DNA from 3 places in the Cohnella algarum genome. Region 2 is predicted to be linked to each of the others. Evidence: predicted binding sites of a transcription regulator. Region 2 holds the regulator's gene; each other region holds the start of a gene.
What was found. Region 2 encodes LexA, which represses DNA repair genes until DNA is damaged. Its sites were predicted from a motif close to CGAACATATGTTCG; they were not measured.
Positions count from the first base shown of each region.

Region 1 (5,940 bases), 690 kb from region 2:
TGTGCAGAAGCGGATTATGTACGTGAAAGTACAGAACGCCGGCAGGCTCCGCAGGCCGTCCAAGCCAGCTCGGCGCATGCGAGACGACAACGTCGAGATAGGTCAGCATTTGCAGCGACAATCCGTGCGCGACCTCTTCCAGCTTCAGCTTCGTCGGGCTCGATTTGTAATCCATAATGCGCAGCAGCAGCCCGTCTTCCGTCTGCGCGGCATCGACGCGGTCGATCCGCCCGACGATGTCCATCCAGCGTCCGCCTCCGAGGTCAAGGGAGAGCGGCGGCAACATGCCGTCGGGGCCGAACGTCACCTCCAGCCCGACGGGATGAAACCGGGACAGCCTCGCGTGCTCGCCCAGCATGGCCGAAGCCCTGGCGACGATGTCCGTCAGCTTGCGGGCCATCGCTTGATGACGGAGGGATGACAGCAAAATCCGGGACTGCACCTTGGGCAGCAGCCGCTCGACGGCCGCGGCCGCTTCCTGCTGCCAGCGGGCCATCGATTGGCCGGCCGGCCCTTCGGCAAGCAGCTTTTCCGTCGTCTGGCGAAGCGCGGCGTGAAACAGCTGGCCGATATCGGGAGCTTCCACCCGATACAGCATGCGCTCGCGAAGCTTCAATCCGTGCGAAGCGAAATGCCGGAACGGGCAGGCGACGAAACGCTCCATTCTCGAGACGCTGGCGATCAGGCGATCGCCGTAAAGCAGCCTGCTCGTGGCCGCGCCCAGCGGCGGTTCGTCGTTGCGGTAATGGAGCGAGGACAGCATTTTTTGCAGCTTCGGCCGCCACTCGTCCCGCTCCGCGAAAAAGCGGTAGACCGACCACCAGCCCCCGGCAAGCTCGCCGCCCTGCCGCCAGCGCCGCAGCCTCGCCGTCAAAAACGTAAGCGCCTTGCCGGGATGGACGGCGTAACGCAGCTGACGCTCCTCGTCTTCGCTTTCCTGCGGTTCGGCCTGCAACGTCCCGACGGACAGACCGGGGAAGCGCTGCCGGATGCGGCGAATGTACTCCGACGGCAGCAGGCCTTTCCCCTCTTCATCCGACGCGGGGTAGCTGACCCACAAATGCCGGGATGGCGTCGTCAAGGCCAAATAAGCCAAAAAACGTTCGTCCAGCAGCCTTCGCCGCGCTCCCGGCGCGAGCTGCAGCCCGGCCTCCGCCAGGCGCTCCCGTTCGGGTTCCGACAGCAGCCCGTTCTCGCGGACGGCCATCGGCATGACGCCGTCGCCGACTCCGAGCATATACAGCACGGCTACCCGGTCCGACCTCGTCCGCTCCGGACTGCCGACGAGCACCGCATCCAGGGAGGGCGGCACCGCGCCGAGCTTCATCTCTTCGATTCCGGCATCGATCATTCCCGCGAACAGGGGAAGGTTGGCCGGCTCGTCCCCCATTAATTCGACGAGCTGGTCCAGCAGCCCGAGCACGCCGTCCCAAAGCGGCCGGTGAAGACGCGCCTTGCCGGGATCGCCCGCGGCCTCGTCTTCCGCGCTCCAGCGCTCCAGCCGGTCGGCTGCCCGCGTTTCCTCCAGCAGCGAAAACAGCGCCGAGCCCAAATCGCGCATCGTTTTCGCCTTTTTGACCCGTTGCTCCAGCCGGAGCAACGGCTCCAGCGCGGCATCGCGGATGCGCCGGATTTCCTCCATCCCTCGTTCGTAGCGGGACGGCTCCGTTTCGTCCTCCAGATCCCCGCGGAACAACGGCTGCCAGGCCCGATCGTCGTGCCACCGCCAGCCCTCGATTCCCGCGGCCAGGGCATAGTTCTCCAACATATCCACTTCCGCCCTCAGGAGCTCCTTATCGCCCGGATGCAGCAGATCCGTTTTCGCGCAGCGGAAGACGGCGTCGGATTTCCAGCCGCCCGCCACCGCCTCCAAAGCCGAGCGGACGAACTCCGCCAGCGGATGATGCGCCGCCGTCACCTTGCCGTCGAGAAAGTAGGGGATGTCGTAATCGTCGAACACTTCCGCGAGCAGATCGGCGTAGTCTTCCACCTTGCGGACGAAGACCGCCATGTCCCGCCAGCGGCATTCGCCTTCTCGCGCCCGGCGCAGCATGTCGCGCGCCGCTCCTTCGGCTTCGGCCCGGCGGTTGGCCGCCTCGTGAAGCGACAGGCCGCATAACGGGTGATCGGGCGAGAGCGATGCGGCCTCCCCGTTCCACCGCAAACGCGCATCGAACGAGCGCTCCAGGTGCGCGAGCATCGGGCTCGCCTTGTATCGCGGCAAAACGTCGCGATCGAGCGTCACGGGCCGCTCGATCGCGACGCCGGCGGCTTCGGCCAGTTCGCAGAGCCGGGCGGACGTTTCCGCCGTCGGATGGAACAGCTCCAGCTCGTCCGGACGCTCGCCCGCGCCTCTCGGCCGGTCGAGGCAAAGCGCGACCGACACTCGGGGGCAGCGGCGCAGCAGCGCCTCGATCGCTTCGTACTCGTTCGGCGTAAAGCCGTGAAAGCCGTCGAGCCAAATTTCCGCGTCGGCGAGCAGCGCCGATTCGGCGGCCCCGCCGACGAGCCAGCGGAGCGCGTCTTCGCCGTCCAGCCATTTTCCCGCCATTTCCCGATCCAGGTCGCGGCTTAACAGCGATAAATCGTGCAGCTTGTCGGCAAGCAGCGCCGCTCCCGGATCCGATCGCGCGGCGCTTTCCGCCAGCTCCTCCGCCTTTGCCCCGTCGACCCCGTACCGTTTCCATTCGGTCAACAGCTCGCTCAGCTTGCCGACCAGTCCTTGGCCCGCGGTTTCGCCGAGCAGCAGCTTCCATTGACCTTTTCGGGTTTCGAGCGATTTGTGGATGAGCATCGCTTTGCCGGTTTCATCGATCGGAACGGCGGCGGTCCCGCCCGTCTCCTGCATGACGCGAAAGGCGAGGCGCCGAAAGCTGAGCACTTGGGCGCGCATGAACCCGTTCAGCCCCGGCGTGGATACCATCGCGTACTCCATCTGAAACGTCGCCTGCTCCGGCACAAGCAAAATCATCGGCGGACCCAGCGGGTCTTCCCGCAGCCGCTGCCTGATTTCATCGAGGCAGAAACGCGTTTTGCCGCTGCCCGATCGTCCCGTTATCAAACGAAGCGCCATTTGCTGCCGCCTCCTTCCGTTGCTCCGAAAATACGCGGAAAATCTCCGAAACTTCTCATCTTCCGATTCATTGTACCATATCGCGGACAAGGGCGCACAGGCGTTCGCAGATTCGGAATCTGCCATCCGATATGCAAAAAAGGACCGCGGGGAAAACGCCCCAAGGCCCTTATAGGTCCGAATTTCCCCCAACGCTGCGAACGGGCGCATCGGGAAAGATTCACGAAATATTCAAATAAAGCTTCGTGCCGTCCTCGAACCAGAATATCGCCGCGTCCGACCACAGTTCGACATCGATCACTTGCTTCCATTTGCGGCGGAATTCCAGATCGAGCGCCATTTCGCGCATGCGTTTGTTCAATCGCTGACGGCTTTCGAGCCGTTTCGCCTTGTTTCGCAGCGGCACGGAGCGCCTTCCGAATCGCAGCACATCCATCATCATTCACTTCCTCTCTCCTTTATCTATGTTTACAGATTACAGGAGAGATTTTAGAAAAGTTACAGGTTGCGCGACTCATACTTTCTTAACAATTAGTCTAAAAAACCCAGTCCGCTTCCTGTCCGAAGACCCAGAAGCCCGTCCTCAAAGCGCTTTTCGGGTGCGGACCTCGAAGATGCCGAATTTCAAATAATGACCTTCTTCGACACCGCCGAGCTGCGGATGATCTTTGCCCGCCCTCGCCATTCGATGCAGCGAAGAATTTTGCCGGCGTCGGCGGCGGCCTCCAGAAGCGTCTCCATGAACAGCTCCGGCCGCACATGATAAGAGCAGCTCGCCGTGACCAAATAGCCGCCTTCGTTGACCAACTTCATCGCGTGCAAATTGATGTCCTTATAGCCGCGTATGGCGCTGGGCACGGCCCGCTTCGTCTTGGCGAACGCCGGCGGATCGAGAATGACGACGTCCCACGTCCGGCCTTCCGAAACGAGCGGCTTCGACGTATCCGCCTTGCCTCCGGCCGCTCTTTGCAGGCGTTCTTCCCGGCCCTTGACCTGCTGCCGCAAATATTCGAAAGCGTCGGCCGTCACGAATTCGACCCGGTCGGAAAAGCCGTTCCGCTCGACGTTGCGCTTTGCGGTTTCGATCGCATGCGCCGAAATATCGAGACAGGTCGCTTTTTTCGCGCCGTATTTGCAGGCATGCAGAGAAAAGCTGCCGGTATGCGCGAAACATTCGAGCACGGTCGCCCCGTCCCAATAAGGGAACGTGACCGGATTTCCGTTGGCATTGACGGGAACGTCCCGGATGCCTTCCTCCGTTTCTCTGCGCTCCACGACGATGCCGCTCCTTGCGCCCCATCCGGTCATCAGCGGCGCGATGGCGGCGCGATTTTCCCGTTGGTCGAAAAAGTATCCCGTTTTTTGCCCGCCTTCGATATCGACTTCGACTTTCAGGCCGTTTTCCTCGATGACGACGTAGCGGGGACATTCGCCGTACAAAACGCCGATGCGCTCCTCCAGCCCTTCGAGCGTGCGGACGCCGACGTCGCTGCGCTCGTAAATGCCGCGCGGCGCGAACACGTCGATCAAAGCCGGCAGCCAAAGCTCGCGGGCCTTGTCCATCCCGAGCGTCAGCACCTGCACGACAAGTACGTCGGCATACCGGTCGACGACGAGTCCAGGGAGAAAATCCGCTTCGCCGAACACGAGCCGGCAGGACGGCTCGGAGCCGGAAAACCGGCGGCGGTGGTCGGCGCACGTTTGGAATCGAGCCTTGAACCATTCCGTATCCCACCGCTCAAGCGGCTTGTAGGAGACGATCCGGACGGAAATTTGGGAAGCCGGGTTCCAGTACCCGACGGCCTGAAATTGGCCACGGTGGTTGAACACCTGAACGAGGGCTCCGGGTTCGGCTTCTCCCTCCAGCTTTTCGATTTCGTTCCGAAACACCCACGGATGGCCTTGCTCCAGCCTCGGACGGCGGGAGCGGTTCAGGACGACGCGGGCTTGAACCTCATTGGACATGTCGATCACGCCTTTCTTTAAGGACATTACTTGTCCGGTCTGAGCATAAAATGATATGTAAATTTCTCATGGGATGACGGGAGGAATGAGACGATGTGGGTTCCGCTCGTCGCCGCTTCGATTTTCGGACTGGCCTTGCTGCTCGGCGGCATGAAAATGACGGAAACGGCGCTTCGCGTCTGGGCCGGGGACCGGCTGAACGCCGCGCTTGAACGAACGACTTCGACCCCCTTGCGCGGCTTCGTATCCGGAACCGTGACTTCCGGGCTGCTGCAAAGCGGAACCGCGGTGACGCTGCTGACGATCGGCCTCGTCAACGCCGGCATGCTGCCGCTCGCCAACAGCTTCGGCATTTTGCTCGGGACCAACGTCGGCACGACCCTGACGACCGAATTGATCGGCCTCCGCATTCACCGCTTCGGCCTGCCCCTGCTCGGTGCTTCTCTCGTCGTCTGGCTATGGACGTTTCTGTCGCTGGAAGCCCGCCTGGCGCCTCCTCTTCCCCGCCATGCCGCGGAAGCGTTGCGCTACGGCTCGGCGGCGACGGCGGGCTTCGCGCTCATGCTGGTCGGGTTCGCTTCGCTGCAGTCGATCGGCCCCGCCCTTCAGCAAAACGGCACGTTCGCGGAATGGATGGCGTTCGCCGAGCAAAGGCCGGTATGGGGGCTGCTCGGAGGAGCGGCGCTGTCCGCGCTCGTCCATTCGAGCTCGGCGGTCATCGGCATGGCGATGAGTCTCGCCGATACAGGAACGCTGCCGGCCGTAACCGGCGTCGCCGTCGTGCTGGGCGCGAACGTCGGCACGTGCTTTACCGGATTGCTTGCCTCGCTTGCCGGCGGCAGGGGCGGCCGGTTCGTCGCGCTGTCGCAAATCGCGCTGAACGTGGGCGGGACGATGCTGTT
Region 1 is NZ_JAFHKM010000002.1:4,271,494-4,277,433, reverse strand. Features, by position in the region: gene addB (helicase-exonuclease AddAB subunit AddB) at 1-3,073, opposite strand, end outside; gene JW799_RS19135 (hypothetical protein) at 3,294-3,515, opposite strand; partial or broken gene JW799_RS19130 (class I SAM-dependent rRNA methyltransferase) at 3,657-5,038, opposite strand; gene JW799_RS19125 (Na/Pi cotransporter family protein) at 5,132-5,940, shown strand, end outside.
Region 1: addB (helicase-exonuclease AddAB subunit AddB) is a predicted target of LexA. The motif match lies at 3,167-3,180, and genes of this name have one in related genera.

Region 2 (5,940 bases):
TCCGGCCTCGTAAGCACGAGCATCTCGTTGCAGCCTTCCAGCTCCTCGCCGCCGAAGTCTTCCGGGCCGAGATTTTCCTGTTGAATCATCGTGCCCATTGCACCGTCGAGTATCAAAATGCGCTTGGCCATCTCCTCTTGCAAAGACGGCTTCATATACGTTAAAGTCATAATTGGGCGACTTTCCTCCATCTGAAAAAATCGTTAACCTTTATACTACCAGAATCGGATGAACTCGGAAAGATGCTCGTATCACGTCGACAGGCGGCGAACTTTGGTTTATAATACAATTACTCTAATTCTTATGGGGAAAGAAGGAATTAACCATGGCTAAAATTCGCGTTCGCAATACGAACGAGTTGATCGAAGGAGAAGCGAATGTCGGCGCCTTCCTGGAGAAGCAAGGCGTACTGTACGAACACTGGGATCCGTCCAAGCTGCCGGAACGCCTGCGGGAAAATTTCAGCCTGACCGACGAGGACAAGCAAGAAATCCTGTCCACGTTCGACGCCGAAATTCGCGACCTGGCCGGCCGCCGCGGCTACAAAACCTGGGACATCGTCGCCCTCTCGGACGCTACGCCCAACATCGAAGAATTGCTGAAAAAATTCGAGCAAGTTCACACGCACACCGAAGACGAAGTTCGCGCCATCGCCGCGGGCGAAGGCATCTTCATCATCAAAGGCGACGATTCCGTCGGCTACTTTGACGTCATTCTGACGGCCGGCGACGTCATTTCCGTTCCGGAAGGCAATCCGCACTTCTTTACGCTGACGGAATCCCGCAAAGTCGTCGCCGTGCGTTTGTTCATCGAAACCGAAGGCTGGATCGCGCACCCGTTCCAGGATCCGGAATTCGTAAAATAATCCGGTCGGCTGCGACCTTAAGAGAACCGCACATCGAAAAAATCCCCGGCCCGCTCAAACCAAAGGTTTGACGGCCGGGGATTTTCTTTTCAAGAATCTGTTCGATCAAATCATCGATTCGTTAAGAGGACAGACGTTCGAGCAGCTTCGGGAGCTCCGTCAGGCTGGCGATTTCATACGCCGGCACGATCTCGTCGTCCCGGGTCGTCCCGTGGCGGTTAATCCAGATCGACGTCATGCCGATGCCGTTCGCCCCTTTAATATCCGTCGTCAGCTTGTCGCCGACCATAACGCCTTCGGACTTCTCGATGCCCAGCCGGCCGAGGGCGAATTCGAACAACCGGGGCGACGGCTTGCCTTCGCCGAAGTTTCCGGAAATGACGATTTCGTCGAAGTAAGGAACGAGCTCCGGAGCTCCGTCCAGTTTTTCCTGCTGCAGATCGGGCGATCCGTTCGTCAGCAGCAGAAGCTTGTACGACTTTTTCAGCTCGTCCAATACCTCGAACGTCTCGTCGTAAATGTGCGAACGCTTGCGCCGCTCCGACGCGAACATCTCGCCCAGTTCCGCGCCGAGCGCCGCGTTATCGACGCCGAGCGCGGCCAGCCCTCGGGTCCAGGCGTCCCGCCGGTAGCCCGGCGCGATTCCTTGCAGCTTGCGGAACATCGGGTGCTCGCCGCCGCTGAAATTCCCCCACAAGCCTTCGAACGGATTGATGCCGATCATTTGGGTAAAGGGATACGTTTCATAATTCTCGTAAAGTCCGCGCGCCTCGGCGCGGACCGCCGCTTCCAGCGCGTCGGCCGCCAAGCCCGCGCGCTCCGCTCCGCAGCTTGCGGTCGCTTCAAACGCTTCTTTGACGCTGCGCTCGTCCCACAGCAGCGTATCGTCCAAATCAAACAGTACCGCTTTGATCGTCATTTTCCGGTCCACTTCTCCTTATCGCTCTGCGCTTTGACCGTTTCGCGTTGCTCCCATTCGATCTTGTGCGCGATTGCATATTCCCGCAGGCGTTCGCCCATCTCCTCGATCGGGTAAAGGTTTTTGAAACGGGAAAACACCCAGTTTCCGCCTTTCACGGTTTCAACGATGATATAACCGGGCTGCTGCACGATTTTGCGGATTTCCGCCGGCTTCAACCGCTTGTACCCCGTAAAGCGCCGGGTTTCCAAAGCATCCTTCGCAATCGACAAATAAGGGCGACGCAAAAAATAAACCAACGCAAGCAGAACGTAAGCGACGACCGTCAGCCAAAACAGCGTCGCGTTTTGCTCGTAGGCGTCTGACCACGGCTGGGAGACGACAATAAAAAACGCCGCGACAAGCAGCAGTAAAATCGGCGCGAAATAGCTCCGTCCCTTGAATTTCTCGACTTTGGAACCGGCTGCCGACAACGCTTGCTTGCCTTCCTTTTTACGGCGCTTGTTTACCTGTTTCTGATTGCGTTCGATCATTCTCTCCCATGAGCGGGACATTCGGGCTCCTCCTTCGGCTGCTTCCAATCGTGCGTCAATGCTTGGGCGGCGGCGGTTCGTCGGTCCATTCGATGCTGTCCAGCTGCTGTCGAAACTGTTGCCTGATGTTGCCCAAATACTGGCGTCTCAGCTTATCGCGTTCGACTTTTTCCTCTTCCGTCAAACCGACCGATTTATGTTTTCGAGACAGCTCGTTAATTCTGGCGATCAGCTCCTGCATCTTGCGTTCACTCCCCTTCCGTTGCCGCTAATCCTTCTATATACTTTGACATTTTCTTTTGTCCGCTGTCAAGGCGAAGACAATCGAAAAAGGCCGCCCTCGTTTGCGGGCCGACCTTAAGATATACGTATATGACCGCGCGCCGTTTCCAAAACTCATGGAAGAACGTCGGCAGGTATGATCAATTTCTGCCCGTCGTCAATCGAGGAAGCCGAAAGGCCGTTTCGCTTCATAATGCGATGGACCGCGTCCCGGGTATCCATCCCGTCCTTCTTGAAATCCGACGCGATAGACCAAAGCGTGTCGCCGGACGAAGCGACAACCGACCTCTCGACGGCCGAGGCTTCCGGAATCGACTCCGGTTCGGCAAACGAGCGCAACAAGCTGAAGCCGGCAAATAAAACGAAGAAAGAAAAAAGAAAGAACAGAACTCTAGCCGCTTTGAAGGAACGAGTCGCCGTTGACGGACGAGAGCCTTCTCCTGCGGCATGCCGGTTGCGCTTATGTACAGAGCTATTGGTTGAATTCATTACCCATACTTGAACCATCGAGCTCACCCCAAACGTTTGTTCTGATCACAGAATAACACGAACATACGTTTGAATCAAGCATTTTCCGGAACATTTGTTCCCGGAGAACGAATGTTTGTGCGAACTCCGGTTCTATGTTATTATTTACTAAAGAGATCTTATTTCATTCGGGGAGGGCTTCGGCGTGTCGAAGATGTCGAATCGCCAGACAGCGATTTTGGAATTTATCAAGAACGAAGTAAGAGACAAGGGCTACCCGCCGTCCGTCCGCGAAATCGGCGAAGCCGTCGGCCTCGCCTCCAGCTCGACCGTGCACGGCCATTTGGATCGCCTTGAGAAGAAGGGCCTGATCCGCCGCGATCCGACCAAGCCTCGCGCCATCGAAATCCTTGGCGACGACGAGGAGAAGTTCGACCCGTTCGCGCGTTCGGTGCGCCACGTTCCGCTCGTCGGCAAAGTGACCGCCGGCGTCCCGATTACCGCCACGGAGAACATCGAGGAATATTACCCCCTTCCGGTTCATATGGTGGGAGATCAGCCGGTGTTCATGCTGTCGGTCATCGGCTCGAGTATGATCGAGGCGGGCATTTTCAACGGAGATTACGTTATCGTCCGCCAGCAGCAGACAGCCAACAACGGCGACATCGTCGTCGCGATGACCGAGGACGACGAAGCGACGGTCAAGACGTTTTACAAGGAGAAGGACCATATCCGGCTTCAGCCGGAGAACAGCACCATGGAACCGCTTCGGCTCAAGCACGTGACCATCCTCGGGAAAGTGGTCGGGCTTATTCGCAACTTCCATTGATCGGCCAAGCCCGCGCCAAGGCCTCATCCTCTTATCCGGCTTTTCCCGCCCGGGTTCCGAATCCGATCGCGGGGTCCAATTTCTGGGAATGGGTGATGCTGTGAATTCCATGCCGAAGCTGCTGATCGGCGCCGGCGTTCTGCTCATCGTCGTCGGGCTGATCTGGATGGTCGCGGGCCGGTACCTGAATCTGGGCAGGCTGCCCGGGGATCTATCGTTCGAGAAAGGGAACGTCCGCTTCTATTTTCCGATCGTCACCTGCATTTTGATCAGCGTCATTTTATCGGCGATCGCGTATGTCATCCGCTTGTTTACAAAGTCATAACATGCAAAAACACGCCCGTATCGGGCGTGTTTTTGCATGCGTTGTCCGGCATGGCGGCATACATGTCGCCAATGCCCCCGCGAGCGGCAAGCGTCTTTCGAAATCAGGAGCCGATATCGACCGGCTCCATCCGGTCATCCCTCTGTATGCCCGTGAGATCGAGGAGCGTAAGCTTCGATGCCGGTTACCCCGTCCAAATGCATGACCCGATAGGAAACGTTGCCGTCGCGAACATTCACCCACAACATGAGGTTGTCGTCCGCTCTTTCGGTTCCATGCGCGGCGGCTCCGGTGCGGCCCAACTGAATATAAGTGCGGTTGTCCTGACGCGAAAACTCGAGCGAGTGAAAATGTCCGGCAAAAACGGTATACGGCCGATCGCCCAGCAGCAATTCGATACGGGCGAATTCCGGGCTATCCGACTTCCAGCCCGGCTTGTGCATGCTGACGAACGTATGCCTTGCGTCCTCATTTTCGGCCAGCACTTTCTCGAAAAACGCCAGCTGCCGGTCGCCGATTCCGATACCTACTTTCGACATCTCCTGCAATTGGTCCGGGGTCAGGCGGCTGACGATTTCGTCGTAAAACTCCTTCATATAGTCCAGCGTGCGCTCAGGCTCGCGATGTACCTTTTCCGTCGCGCGCTTGACCAGATCGATGAACTCGTCCGACATCTCTTCGAACGGATCTTCCGTATTCAACGTCAGAAAAAGCGTATCGCCGACCCGAAACGCGTAGTAATCCGCTCCTTTGCGTTCGCGCCATACGTCGACCATCGCCTGCGTACCGTAATCGTGGTTGCCGACCGTCTGAAAGAACGGCAAGCCGGTCGCCGCGATTTGACCGTCGATATACTCCCATTCTTCGCGCGCTTTCGCGGCGTCCTTCCAGTAGCCTTCCACCAGGTCCCCGACAAAGAGGACAAAATCCGGCCTCAAATCTTTCAGCAGTTCCAGCGCTTGCTCGAACACTCCGGCGGTCATCATGCCGCTGCGGTCCCCCATAACGGCGAAGGAGAAGTTTCCGTTCAACCCTTCGGGCAATTGCCCGAACCACGGACGCTTGTCCGTGGCGAACCGGCTTTCGTCAATAAACATTTCGTTGCGCTTGCGATCCAATGAGGTCGTCATTTTCGTTACGCTTCCTTTCCGAATTTCAATATTGGCCATATAAACAGTGTGCAGGTTGTATGTAAGTTGTGTGTTAACGAACCGACTCCTTTTTGTTAAATTTTATAGAAAAAAAATAAAAAACGAGCTTCGAAAAGCCCGTCGTTCTCTTTATATAATTCCGTTCATAATCAAACTTTCATAAGTCACCGTATAAATTTCCAAAATCGCCGCTTTGGCCGCTTCCAGATCTCCCCTGACAAGCGCCTCGTACGCTTTCCGGTTCGATTCCAGCGATTTGCTCGGCTTATGCTGCGGGAATTGCTTGCGATAGGAAATGATTTTGAATAAAAATCGGCCTCTCGTCTGCTCGAGCACGCCCAGCATGTGCTGATTGTGAATCGTTCGAATGATCGTTTCGACAAACAGCAGAAAGCTTTCGTAATAGCCGGGGACGTCGTTGGCTTCCTTCGCCTCGATTTGACGCTCGAGATGGCTGCCGAGCGCCTGCAGGTCGAACGTCAACCCGCGTCTTTCCGCCGTGTTGATGACGTAAAGCTGCATCGAAATGAGCACTTCGATCATTTCCGCATATTCGCGAAACGAAATT
Region 2 is NZ_JAFHKM010000002.1:4,966,034-4,971,973, forward strand. Features, by position in the region: partial or broken gene metH (methionine synthase) at 1-155, opposite strand, end outside; gene JW799_RS22405 (1,2-dihydroxy-3-keto-5-methylthiopentene dioxygenase) at 326-865, shown strand; gene JW799_RS22410 (HAD family hydrolase) at 987-1,784, opposite strand; gene JW799_RS22415 (hypothetical protein) at 1,781-2,338, opposite strand; gene JW799_RS22420 (DUF896 domain-containing protein) at 2,373-2,558, opposite strand; gene lexA (transcriptional repressor LexA) at 3,273-3,896, shown strand; gene JW799_RS22435 (DUF2905 domain-containing protein) at 3,997-4,221, shown strand; gene JW799_RS22440 (metallophosphoesterase family protein) at 4,356-5,351, opposite strand; gene JW799_RS22445 (GntR family transcriptional regulator) at 5,502-5,940, opposite strand, start outside.

Region 3 (5,940 bases), 2.4 Mb from region 2:
CTGCAAAATTCGACATATTATTACATGGATGTTACATATGATTAGGAAATAAGGAGGATCTCAACGCTTTATGGATAATTCCCTCTCATCCTTGCAGCAAACGCTGGACTTTGTCTGGCTGATTTTCGCGGGCATTCTCGTGTTTTCCATGCAGGCGGGGTTCACGTTGGTCGAAGCCGGGCTCACGAGGGCCAAGCACTCCATCAGCGTCGCGATGAAAAACGTAGCCGACATCATGGTCGCCGTTTTGCTTTTTTCGCTGGTCGGCTTTCCCATCATGTTCGGCGATACGGTCGGCGGCTGGTTCGGCTCGAGCGGATTCTTTTTATCGGGATGGGACGGCGATCCGTGGAACTGGGCGATGATGTTCTTTCAAATCGTCTTCGCCGGCACGGCGGCCACCATCGTTTCGGGAGCGATCGCCGAACGGGCCCGGCTGTTCGCCTATTTAGTGGGAACGGCGGTCGTGACCGTGGTCATCTATCCGGTCGTCGGCCACTGGGTTTGGGGCGACGTGCTGAATCCGGACCAGCAGGGATGGCTGGACGAGCTTGGCTTTATGGATTTTGCCGGCTCAACGGTCGTCCATTCGGTCGGCGGCTGGGTGGCGTTGGCCGCGGCGATCGCGATCGGTCCCCGGATCGGCAAGTACGAGCCGAACGGGAAGAGCAACCGCTTCTCGGCCTCGAATTTGGTGTTGGCGGCGCTTGGGGTGTTTTTGCTGTGGTTCGGGTGGTTCGGCTTCAACGCCGGCTCGACGACGCTCGCCAGCCCCGATATTGCGCTCATTACGCTGAACACGGCGCTGGGCGGAGCGGCCGGGGGCTTCCTGGCGATGGCGGCAAGCTGGATCGTCGACCGGCGTCCGCGTGCGGAGGATATGCTGAACGGCATTCTCGGCGGCCTGGTATCGGTCACGGCGGGCTGCAACGTGTTTACCCCGCTTCATTCGCTGCTTGCCGGCGCGATCGGCGGGCTGCTCGTCGTCGCGGCGATCCGTTTTATCGATCACGTGCTGAAGGTGGACGATGCGGTCGGCGCGATCGGGGTTCACGGCGTTTGCGGGGCGTGGGGAACGCTGGCCGTCGGGATTTTCGGCGAAGCGGACAAGCTCGCGGCCGGATCGCGCTGGGAACAGATCGGCGTTCAGGCGCTTGGGGCCGGCGTCGTGTTCGTTTGGGCGTTCGTCCTCGGGTTTGTCGTCTACTGGCTGCTGAAGAAAACGATCCGGCTTCGCGTTGGCCGGGAGGACGAGCTGATCGGCCTGAACATTTCCGAGCACGGAGCAAGGACGTCGCTGCTCGACACGGTGCGGGCAATGAACGAAATCGCCTCGGAAAAAATCGATCTCACGCGCAAGCTGGAAATCGAGCCGGGAGACGATACGGAGGAACTGAACCGTTCGTTTAACTATTTGTTGGACAAAATCGGCCAGCTTGTCGATCAGGTGAAAGGGCAGACCGGATTCGTCCATTCCAGCTCCGAGCAGATGATGAAGCTGAGCCGGCAGCTGAACGACAACTCCAATCTGCAGGACGAATCCGTAAGGCAGGCGTACGATTATTTTCAACAGATGCAGGCGCGGATGAAGTCGGAAATGGAGACGGACCGGGAAGCGCTGGCCGCGTTCGAACAGTCTATTGCGATCATGAACGGCATTTCGCAGGATATGCGCTCGACCCGGGAGCAGATGAACGAAATGGCAGCGAACATCGGCACGATGGAGGCGGGGCTCGCCGAAGCCGGCGAAGCGATGCGGCGCCTGTCGGAAGCGATGAGCGAGATTTCGGCGTCTTCGGGCCGGAGCGAATCGGTGATCGCTACGATCGACGACATCTCCAAACAGATCGGGCTGCTCGCGCTGAACGCGGGCATCGAAGCCGCGCGGGCGGGGCAATACGGCCAGGGCTTCGCGGTTGTCGCGCAGGAAGTCAAGAAGCTGTCCGGGGAAACGCAGCTGTCCACGCAAAACATTCGCGAGCTGATGCTCCGAATGGGGGCTGCCGTCGTCAGCGGCCGCGAAAGCTCGGCTCATTTCCGCCAAACGTTCGAATACTTGAATGAGGAACTGTCGCGAATTCCCGAGAAGGTGAAGCGCACGGCGTCGGAAATCGAATCGATGTACCAGAAGGCGCGGGGATTCACGGACGAAGTCGAGGAACTGCAGGCGAACGCTTCCGCCATGAAGGACGCCCGCCGGCGTCAATACGACGAACTGGAAGCGATGATGAACCGGATGCGGCGCGTGCTCGACCAAATCGAGGAAAACCGCGCGTTCACCTCGCAAATCGGCGATCGGGTACTGGAGCTGCGGGGCCAAAGCGGCACGCTTGACCTGACGATGCAGAAGTTCAAGACGAAGCCGGAATTGATTCACTAAGGAAAGCGCATGGGCGGAGGCGACGGGGTTCGGATGCCGGCCGGTTGGGTAATCTAACCGTAAACGGCAAAAGGATGTGACCGCCATGAAACAAAGCGTCCGTAAAGTCGCCTTCCTGCTTGCAGACGGCTACGAGGATTCCGAGATGAAAAATCCTTACGACGCGATCGTCGAAAACGGCAACGACCCCGTTATTATCGGCCTTGCCAAAAATCAGGAGCTGCGCGGGAAGAAGGGCACGATTTCCTACCGTTCCCACCTGACGGCCAAGGAAGCGAACCCGGAAGATTACGAAGCCGTTATCATCCCGGGCGGCAAGTCCCCCGCGGCGCTCCGCGAAGACGAAGCGATCGTCGACTTCGTCAAACGGGCGAACGGCAAGGGCATCCCGATCGCCGCGATCTGCCACGGCCCGCAAGTGCTGGCCAGGGCGGGCCTGCTCGGCGGCAAGACGCTGACGGGCTATGCCGGCATTCGCGGCGAGATCGAGGAGGCGGGCGGAACGTTCGTCGACCGGGAAGTCGCGGTGGACGGGAATCTCATCACGTCGCGCGGGCCGCAGGACGAGCCGGCTTTCATTCAGGCCATCATCGACAAGATCGGCGTCTCGGCATATTGAACGGAACGGCTCGAACGGCCGCCCGGCACTGTTTGACGGTGTCGGGCGGCCGTTATTTCGCCGGGGGATCGCGCCGACGCTCATGCCGGCTTCGTTCTCACGGCCGCTGGCCGGAGCAGCGAAGCCGCTGTTGGCGCTCGAGCTCCAGCCGTCCGAATTCCGCCCACAAAATCGCTTCGAACGTGCGGCGTTGAATTTGGTCCAGACGCCGGCTCGCAAGCGAGAAGGTCACGCCGAACCTGGAGGCGATGTGAGCGATCGCTTCGCTTCGCCGTTCGGGCAGGCGGATCTTTTTCAACATGTAATAAGGCATGGACGCATACAGCGCGAACCGGTTCGCTTCGGCCTCCTGATGCTCCAGAAAAGAACGGGGCATCAACGTCTGATTGCCCGCATGCCGCAAAATATGGCACAGCTCGTGAAGAAAGTCCCCCCACTGCTCGGCCCGGCTCAGCCGCTTGTCGATCAGGATGGAGCGCATGCCCGTCCATTCGAGCGCCCGGCTCGAAACGTTCAAATAGTGAACCCAAACGTTGAGCCGGGCCGCCACCTCGTCGATTGTCAGCTGCTCGGGCGTCGCGATGCCGGCTTTTCGCCACAAATTTTCAATCCATTCTTCGAACGGAGTCGGCTGGTAGTATCGCAGCATAAATAAAATGCACCTCGCCCCAGTGGGAATGTATGTTCGGTAAAGAGCGATAAATAAAAGCCCATGCGGGCGTTAATCGCGGTACGTCAGATCGGGTTCCGTCATTCCCCTTGCCGATCTCCAGGTTTGCGGCCTTTCTCTTTCTCCCGAATGAACTCCCAGAATCTGCGCATCTCCGCTTTCCGCTCCTCCGGCGCTTCCAGGTAGTCCTTGAAAAAAATGCCGTGCTCCGGGTTCCGGATGAATTGCTCGAACGCTTCCGAGGAGTTCGGCTGCCATTCGTCGGTTCGGCCCAGCAAATAATCGGCCGTCGTATGATAATATTCCGCGAACCTGAGGAGCATTTCCGGCTCCGGCTTGCGGTCGTCGGATTCGTAACGGGAAAGCTGCACGTTGCTGATGCCGAGGTCTCTGGCCGCGTCCAGTTGCGTTTTGCCCAAGCTGTCTCTTCGTTCGCGAAGCCGCCTGCCCAGCGTCATGACCATCTTCCTTCTTTCGAGATAAGGTAGTTCCAGTATACCATATTTTCCGATTCGGCAAAATAAAGAATCTAAATTTGTCCAAAAGGATTGACATTTACCGTTTTGGCAAAATATAATCGAACACACGTTCCCTTTCGGAGATTCGCATGGGGGCGGCCGACTTTGTTGTTTTTCGCAGTTTTCGCATATCGTATGTTTGCCAAATTGGCAAAAACCAAAAAAGCAGAAGAGAGCGAGGGTAAAAGCATGGAAAAGGAAGCGACCGTAAGGGGAAACAAGGCGGATTTGGGGAAGGCGACGGCCGAAACGTACCGGGAGACGAGAAGAGGGCTGCTGCTGGCGGCCGACCGGCTCACGAGGGGGATCGCGGCCCTGGAGCCGGTTCGGACGATCGAGCAAATGGACGAGCTGCTCGAACTGGAACGGCAGCGCAAGCTCGTGATCGAGATGATCGCAAGCTGCAATTATGTCATCGAATGGCTGGAAACCGGGAGAAGGCCGGGCAACCGGCGGGGAATCGAGCGGCGGTCGGGCGTTCAGCGCGAAATATTGACGGATCCGGCCCGGCTGCCCGCCGCGGCCGCGGCCGATTCCCGGACAGCAGCCGACGAGGCGGGCGGGAGCGAGCGGCAGAGCCGGATCGAAGCCGCCATGGCGGGACTCACCGAACGGGAACGAGACTGCTACGTGCTCGCCCACGCCCAGTGCTACTCCAATGCGGAAATCGCCGGCCTGCTCCGCATCAGCAAGTCCAGCGTCTCCACCTACGTGCTGCGGGCGCAGCGGAAAATTTCGGCGAACGTCGGCGGCATGTTCCTCGTCGGATGATGTCGTACGAATGCCACTTATAGATGAGGGGCAGGAACATACGTTCCTGTTCCGAAATCGGATCTTGGGAGGGTAAGCAAATTGGCGGCAAAGGATGTGGCGGTTTGTCATGAGAAACACCATCCGTCAGCGGCTCTCCGCTGACATTCCCGCGCTCGGCGGGCGGGTGCTGGAGCCCCATGACGATTACGCGTCGGCGGACAAGCCTTATCTGGTCCTTCAGCAAGGGTGGGAAACCGGCAGCGGAAGCGGGTTTCCCGGGTTCCGCAAGCGCTACGAAGTGTGGCTGCACGAAGCGAAAGCGGCGGGCTTCGATGCCGTCGACCGGTTGGCGGAATCCGTCATCCGGTCGCTGGACGAGCGGACGATGACGGACCCGGATACGGGGGACGCCTTCTTCTGCCGGTACATCGGCACGATCGGCCGCGATCGCGTGGACGGCGAGCGGCAGACGCTGTCGCGGATTTTGCGGTTCGCCGTCGACGCCGTGCAGCCCGCGGCGCTGGCCGAAACCGTCCCGGACGATCCGTGGCTGGAAGCGATCGCCGCTTGGACGAGGGCTTTGCTGGGAGGCTCCTGGCAAGTTTGCCTGAACGAGTGGCCGCCTTCCTATTTGCGCCCCGCCGTGCTTTGGCGGCTCGGCGGCATGGAAACGGGGCCGGGCAACGCGGCGGCGCTCGTCGTTCGCAAAAGGCTGGTCGGCCACGTGGCGGGGCGGACCGATAACGAGGAGCGGGAAGCGGCGGCGCTTTTGGCTTCGAGTCTGAAGCTGGACGGCAAAGTCGTTTTGTCCGCGGCGGACCGGCGCTGGCTGGCTGTCGAGGAGAGCGGGATCGACTTCGGCGCGGACCCGATCGCGGAAGGGCAATTGACGGTCGCGCTGTCGCGGCGCGTGAAGCGGGAGTCATTCGCAGAGGACGCTCCGCTGATGAGGGAAGTTTTTTTCAATGAAATCGGATCATGAGGTGAGTCCTGTGGCAGA
Region 3 is NZ_JAFHKM010000002.1:2,610,396-2,616,335, forward strand. Features, by position in the region: gene amt (ammonium transporter) at 71-2,380, shown strand; gene JW799_RS11915 (type 1 glutamine amidotransferase domain-containing protein) at 2,466-2,999, shown strand; gene JW799_RS11920 (ImmA/IrrE family metallo-endopeptidase) at 3,097-3,648, opposite strand; gene JW799_RS11925 (helix-turn-helix domain-containing protein) at 3,750-4,127, opposite strand; gene JW799_RS11930 (sigma factor-like helix-turn-helix DNA-binding protein) at 4,377-4,958, shown strand; gene JW799_RS11935 (hypothetical protein) at 5,068-5,922, shown strand; gene JW799_RS11940 (YqzN/YkzM domain-containing protein) at 5,933-5,940, shown strand, end outside.
Region 3: JW799_RS11920 (ImmA/IrrE family metallo-endopeptidase) is a predicted target of LexA. The motif match lies at 3,674-3,687, and genes of this name have one in related genera.